DNA from 2 places in the Streptomyces sp. NPDC058375 genome. Region 1 is predicted to be linked to the other one. Evidence: riboswitches for the same ligand, from Rfam matches in the RefSeq annotation. Region 1 holds a riboswitch; the other holds the start of a gene.
The links. Region 1 has a riboswitch for glycine ahead of gcvP (aminomethyl-transferring glycine dehydrogenase). Riboswitches for the same ligand answer to the same signal wherever they lie in the genome.
Positions count from the first base shown of each region.

Region 1 (3,397 bases):
TCGGCCTCGGCCCGCGCGACGGGCGAGGGGCTGCGGGCGGCCATCCGGGCGGTGACCGGCCTCAGCGGATCCGTCGGACTGGCCGGTTCCAAGATGCTCGCCAAGATCGCTTCCGAGGAGGCCAAGCCCGACGGGCTGTTCGTCATCGAGCCGGGCACCGAGCGCGAGCTGCTCGCCCCCATGTCCGTCCGCATCCTGCCGGGGGTCGGACCGGCCACGGGCGACCACCTCCGACGCGCCGGGATGACCACCGTCCACGACCTGGCAGAGGCGGGCGAGGCGGAGCTCGTACGGCTGGTCGGCAAGGCCCACGGCCACGGGCTCTACCGGATGGCGCTCGGGCTCGACGACCGGCCGGTGGTCGCCGAGCGGGACGCCAAGTCCGTGTCGGTGGAGGACACCTTCGACGTGGACCTGCACGACCGGGTGCGGGTGCGTGCCGAGGTGGAGCGGCTGGCCGTACGGTGCGTGGAGCGGCTGCGGTCCGCCGACCGGTCGGGCCGCACGGTGGTGCTGAAGGTGCGCCGCTACGACTTCTCCACCTTGACCCGCTCCGAGACGCTCAGGGGCCCCACGGACGACCCCACCGTGGTCCGCGAGGCGGCGGGGCGGCTGCTGGAGTCCGTCGACACCACCGGCGGCGTACGGCTGCTCGGGGTCGGCGTCACGGGGCTTGCCGACTACACGCAGGAGGACCTGTTCGCCCAGGCCGCCGACGCCCGGGAGCTGGCACAGCGCACCCAGGAGCACCGGGCGCCGGTGGAGGGGGGCGGGGAGGAAGCCGCTCCGGAGCCCGAGCCGGACAGCGCGGAGCTGCTCGCCGCGCGGCGCTGGCCCGCCGGACACGATGTGCACCACGAGGAGCACGGGCACGGCTGGGTGCAGGGCAGCGGGATCGGCCGGGTCACCGTACGGTTCGAGGAACCGGGGAGCGCGCCCGGCCGGGTGCTCACGTTCCGGATCGACGATCCGCTGCTGCTCCCCGCCGACCCGCTGCCGCTCGTCCGCGAGGCGCCCGACTACTCCTCCTGGCCGGCCAGCCTGCCGAAGTCCCGGTCGGACGCGGAATCCTCCGTGGGCGGGGAGTCCAGCCCGTAATGCCGGTAGAGCTGCAGTTCCTGCTCGGGCGAGAGGTGCCGGCCGACGCCGAAGTCCGGCGCGCCCTTGATCAACGCCCGGTCGAAGGGGACGCGCAGCGCGTCCTCGACGAACTCGCTGGGCTCCAGCGGGACGAAGGCGTCCCTGCTGAACAGGCCGGTGCGCACGGCCGCCCACTCGGGCACACCCGTCGCGTCGTCGAGATAGACCTCATCCACCGTTCCGATCTTGGCGCCCTTGCGATCGAACGCCTTGCGGCCGATCAGGCGACGCGGATCGATATCGGTCTGCACGGTGCCTCCCACTGGTCGCGGCTGCTCAGGGTGGTTCCCGTCGCCCCACCAGCACCACAGAAGTGCAGATCCGTGGCGTCGGCCACTCGAGAGCTCCGGCGCGGTGGCCGCTGGTAGGCTGGCAGTGGCTGCTGACCCCGTGCGGGAGAGTCCTCCGGTGCAGAATCCGGAGGCGCCGAAGGAGCAACTCCTCCCCGGAATCTCTCAGGCCCCCGTACCGCACGGACGAGGTCACTCTGGAAAGCAGGGCGGATCCGTGCGGGCGCAGGCCCGAATGGACTCGACCCTCACCGACGGTGAAAGTCGGCACGCCCCCGGGCGGGCCGGTGAAGCTCTCAGGTTGAGATGACAGAGGGGGAGGCCGTTCGGGCACCCGCGCCGTGGTGCCCCTCGCAGGTCGTGACAGACCAGGAGGCCTCCACCATGACCCCCCGTCGCACTCCGCTCTCCCAGCTGGAGCAGGGTATTCCGTTCGAGCAGCGCCACATAGGGCCCGACGCCGGGGCCCAGGCGAAGATGCTCGCCCAGGTCGGCTACGGCTCCCTCGACGAGCTCACCGCCGCCGCGGTGCCCGACGTGATCAAGAGCGCGGAGGCCCTGAATCTTCCTTCGGCGCGCACCGAGGCGGAGGTGCTGGCCGAGCTGCGCTCGCTGGCCGACCGCAACCAGGTGCTGGCCCCGATGATCGGCCTCGGCTACTACGGCACCTTCACGCCGCCCGTCATCCTGCGCAACGTCATGGAGAACCCCGCGTGGTACACGGCCTACACGCCGTACCAGCCGGAGATCTCCCAGGGCCGGCTCGAAGCCCTCCTGAACTTCCAGACGATGGTCGCCGAGCTGACCGGGCTGCCCACCTCCGGCGCCTCCCTGCTCGACGAGGGCACCGCGGCCGCCGAGGCGATGGCCCTCGCCCGGCGCGTCGGCAAGGTGAAGAAGGGCGTCTTCCTGGTCGACGCCGACACCCTGCCCCAGACCGTCGCCGTGATCGAGACCCGCGCCGAGCCCACCGGTGTCGAGGTCGTCGTCGCCGACCTGAGCGACGGCATCCCCGCCGAGATCGCCGAGCGCGGCGTCTTCGGCGTCCTGCTCCAGTACCCGGGCGCCTCCGGTGCCGTCCGCGTCATCGAGCCCGTCATCGAGCAGGCCCACGAGCTCGGCGCGATCGTCACCGTCGCCGCCGACCTGCTGGCCCTCACGCTCCTCACCTCGCCCGGCGCGCTCGGCGCCGACATCGCGGTCGGCACCACCCAGCGCTTCGGTGTCCCGATGGGCTTCGGCGGCCCGCACGCCGGCTTCATGGCGGTCCGCGAGAAGTTCGCCCGCTCCCTGCCCGGCCGCCTCGTCGGCGTCTCCGTCGACGCGGACGGCAACAAGGCCTACCGCCTGGCCCTCCAGACCCGCGAGCAGCACATCCGCCGCGAGAAGGCCACCAGCAACATCTGCACCGCGCAGGTCCTCCTCGCCGTGATGGCCGGGATGTACGCGGTCTACCACGGCCCCGAGGGCCTGCGGACGATCGCCCGGCGCACCCACCGCCTCGCCGCGATCCTGGCCGACGGCCTGCGCAGCGCCGGGGCCGACGTCGTGCACGGCGCGTTCTTCGACACCCTGACCGTGCGCGTGCCCGGCAAGGCCGCCGACATCGTCGCGGACGCCCGCGAGCGCGGGGTCAACCTCCGCCTCGTCGACGCCGACCACGTCTCCGTCGCCTGCGACGAGACCACCACCCGCGCGCAGATCTCCGCCGTCTGGGCCGCCTTCGGCGCCGAGGGCGACATCGAGGCGCTGGACGCCACGGTCGCCGACGCGCTGCCCGAGGCGCTGCTGCGCTCCGACGCCATCCTGACCCACCCGGTCTTCCACCAGCACCGCTCCGAGACCGCGATGCTCCGCTACCTGCGCAAGCTCGCCGACCGCGACTACGCGCTGGACCGCGGCATGATCCCGCTCGGCTCCTGCACGATGAAGCTGAACGCGACCGCCGAGATGGAGTCGATCACCTG
Region 1 covers NZ_JBHXJG010000018.1:38,797-42,193, reverse strand. Annotated here, with positions in the region: gene ACFWM7_RS05405 (DNA polymerase IV) at 1-1,098, shown strand, start outside; gene ACFWM7_RS05400 (PRC-barrel domain-containing protein) at 1,020-1,391, opposite strand; glycine riboswitch at 1,524-1,621, shown strand; gene gcvP (aminomethyl-transferring glycine dehydrogenase) at 1,815-3,397, shown strand, end outside.

Region 2 (3,397 bases), on a different contig from region 1:
CGGCCGGCCCGGCAGAGCTCGGCGACGGCGGGCGGCGGCAGCGGTATGCCGACCGCGCCGCCCGGGTTCACAGCGATGCCGACCTGCGGGGGCAGGCCGCGGGCGAAGTCGCGGGCGGGCGCGACGGCGAAGGACATGTGGCTGCCGACACAGCTGAGGAACTGGGCCTCGGAGCTGAAGACGGGGACGAAGGCCGCACCGTCGATCTCCATCATCGGCAGGTCGAGGTCCGCGCTCGCGGGGGTGCCGCCGTTCGGCAGCGGCACCCAGACGGAGCTGCGGCCGAGCACCTCGACGAGGCGGCCGCCCGCGTCCGGGACGCCGAGCGAGGCCGTCAGCACCTCTTCGAGCTCGTTGGCGGGCCACCCCTGCTGGGGGTGCGCCGGTGCGGGTGCCGGAATGTCCACTGCCTCTGTGCCCTCTCTCCACCGCCCGGGCCGCCGCGGCGGCCCTCTGCTCCGGCCAGCACCTTAACGGTCAGCGGGTGGTGGAAGCCCCGTCGTCCGTGAAGGAGATCCGGCCGAGCGCCCCCGCGGCCTCCCGGTCGAGCAGCACCGCGGAGCTGCAGCCGGCGGGCAGCAGCCCCTGTTCGGTGTCGCGGATCAGCCGGGCGACCGCGTGCCGGTGGCGGGCGAAGGCGTAGCCGGAGACGCCGCGGCCGCGCTCGCGCTGCCCCTGCCGCGCCACCTCGGGCGTCACGTCGAGCAGGATCAGGTGGAGGGTCCGGCCCCGGCTCACGGCGTGCCGCGCGAGCCGGCGGCGTACCCAGGTCTGGGTGCCGCAGTCGTGCACGACGACGGATTCACCGGAGCGCAGGGCGTTCCAGAGGCCGAGGTAGTGCGCGGCGCGGACCAGGGGGCGGTAGAGGGCGTAGGGCAGTAACCGGGGCAGGGCGGCGGCCCAGCTGTCGCGGGTGTTCTGGGAGTCGATGGCACGGGCGCGCACGGTCCGCCGGATGAGGGTCGACTTGCCGCTGCCGGGGAGCCCGGAGACCACGACGATGTCGCCGGCGGTGAAATCGAGGCTGCGCGGGCCGTAGCCCGCGCGCCCGCGCAGGTCCCGTACCACCGGCGCACGGGTCTCCAGCAGCTCCCGCACGGGTGCGCCGGGCTGTGCGGGCATCGCGCCGTGCGCGACCCCCGCGGTCGGTACCGACCGCTGTAGCGTCATCGCCCATCCCCCTGCTGTCGGGTCTCCCACGCCTGCCCCTGAAGTGTAAAGAAAAGGCAATACGGCACAACCGACCTCGGGCCTGTCGTCGATGTCTTCACCTGCGTGGAGACCTGACCCCCCACTCTCCCCCAATGCGTGCGATGATGACCCCGCCAACTGCATACCGGCCGTTCGAATCCGCGCGGGAGAGTTCCGGCCACAGTGTGAGCCGGGCGCCGAAGGAGCAAGATCCTCCCTTGAATCTCTCAGGCCCCGTACCGCGTGGATGAGGCAGATCTGAAAAGCGAGTCGCCCCGCGACTCCACCCAAGGTGCAAGCCGAGCCCCCTGAACCGGGGCGCCCTCCAGGGGCATACCCCGTCAGGGGCTATCGGCGAACCTCTCAGGTTCCGATGACAGATGGGGAGGATTTTCCGTCCTGACGTCGTCATGCCCTGGAGCCGTATCCATGAGCACTGCCCCCCGTCTCACCGCCCTCGACGCTTTGCACCGCTCGCTCGGCGCCACCATGACCGACTTCGCGGGCTGGGACATGCCCCTGCGGTACGCGAGCGAGCGCGACGAGCACAACGCCGTACGCACCCGGGCCGGGCTCTTCGACCTGTCGCACATGGGCGAGATCACCGTCACCGGGCCGGAGGCCACCGCCTTCCTGAGCTACGCGCTGGTGGGCAACATCGCCACCGTCGGCAACGGCCGGGCCCGCTACACGATGATCGTCCAGGAGGACGGCGGGATCGTGGACGACCTGATCGTCTACCGGCTGGGAGAGACCGGGGCCACCGAATATATGGTGGTCGCCAACGCGGGGAACGCGCAGATCGTGCTGGACGCGCTGACCGCCCGCGTCGAGGGCTTCGACGCCGAGGTGCGCGACGACCGGGACGCGTACGCGCTGCTCGCGGTCCAGGGCCCCGAGTCGCCCGCCATCATGAAGGCCGTCACCGACGCCGACCTGGACGGGCTGAAGTATTACGCGGGCCTGCCGGGCACGGTCGCCGGGGTTCCGGCGCTCATCGCCCGTACCGGCTACACCGGCGAGGACGGCTTCGAGCTGTTCGTCGCGCCCGGGCACGCCGAGCAGCTGTGGCGGGCGCTGACGGACGCGGGCGAGGCGCACGGCCTGATCCCGTGCGGGCTCTCCTGCCGGGACACGCTGCGCCTGGAGGCGGGCATGCCGCTGTACGGGCACGAGCTGACGACCGCGCTGACCCCGTTCGACGCGGGCCTCGGCCGGGTCGTGAAGTTCGAGAAGGAGGGCGACTTCGTCGGCCGCGAGGCGCTGAAGGCCGCCGCCGAGCGCGCCGAGACCGCCCCGCCGCGCAAGCTGGTCGGCCTGGTCGCCGAGGGCCGCCGGGTTCCGCGCGCGGGTTTCCCCGTCGTCGCGGACGGCAAGGTGATCGGTGAGGTCACCTCCGGCGCCCCCTCCCCCACCCTGGGCAAGCCGATCGCCATGGCGTACGTGGACGCGGCCTTCGCCGTCCCGGGCACCGAGGGCGTGGGCGTGGACATCCGGGGCACGCACGAGCCGTACGAGGTCGTCGCGCTGCCGTTCTACAAGCGGCAGAAGTGATATCCCGGAAGGACCGGGACCGGTAGTTCCCCGGCCTTCCCACCGCACGCAGGCCGCACGCAGGCGTCACGGACGTGACGTACCTCCGTCTCACACCGTAAGACCACCGTTCATCAGCACTCCCCCGCGTACAGGAGAATTCAGGGCATGAGCAACCCCCAGCAGCTGCGGTACAGCAAGGAGCACGAGTGGCTGTCGGCCCTCGAGGACGGCGTGGCCACCATCGGCATCACGGAGTACGCGGCCAACGCCCTCGGTGACGTCGTCTACGCCCAGCTCCCGGAGGTCGGCGACACGGTGACCGCGGGCGAGACCTGCGGCGAACTGGAGTCGACCAAGTCCGTCAGCGATCTGTACTCGCCGGTGACCGGTGAGGTGACGGCGGCCAACCAGGACGTCGTGGACGACCCCTCGCTGGTGAACTCCGCTCCCTTCGAGGGCGGCTGGCTGTTCAAGGTGCGCGTCGCGGAGGAGCCGGCCGATCTGCTCTCCGCCGACGAGTACACCGCGTTCTCCGGCAACTGAGACCCAAGGGATCCCCTGATGTCGCTTCTGAACTCCTCCCTCCACGAGCTGGACCCGGACGTCGCCGCCGCCGTCGACGCCGAGCTCCACCGTCAGCAGTCCACCCTCGAGATGATCGCCTCGGAGA
Region 2 covers NZ_JBHXJG010000113.1:16,023-19,419, reverse strand. Annotated here, with positions in the region: gene ACFWM7_RS19430 (enhanced serine sensitivity protein SseB) at 1-407, opposite strand, end outside; gene ACFWM7_RS19425 (AAA family ATPase) at 478-1,170, opposite strand; glycine riboswitch at 1,346-1,443, shown strand; gene gcvT (glycine cleavage system aminomethyltransferase GcvT) at 1,621-2,745, shown strand; gene gcvH (glycine cleavage system protein GcvH) at 2,893-3,270, shown strand; gene glyA (serine hydroxymethyltransferase) at 3,289-3,397, shown strand, end outside.
Region 2: it holds a riboswitch for glycine, as region 1 does, so the genes downstream of both, gcvT (glycine cleavage system aminomethyltransferase GcvT) here and gcvP (aminomethyl-transferring glycine dehydrogenase) in region 1, are expected to answer to the same signal.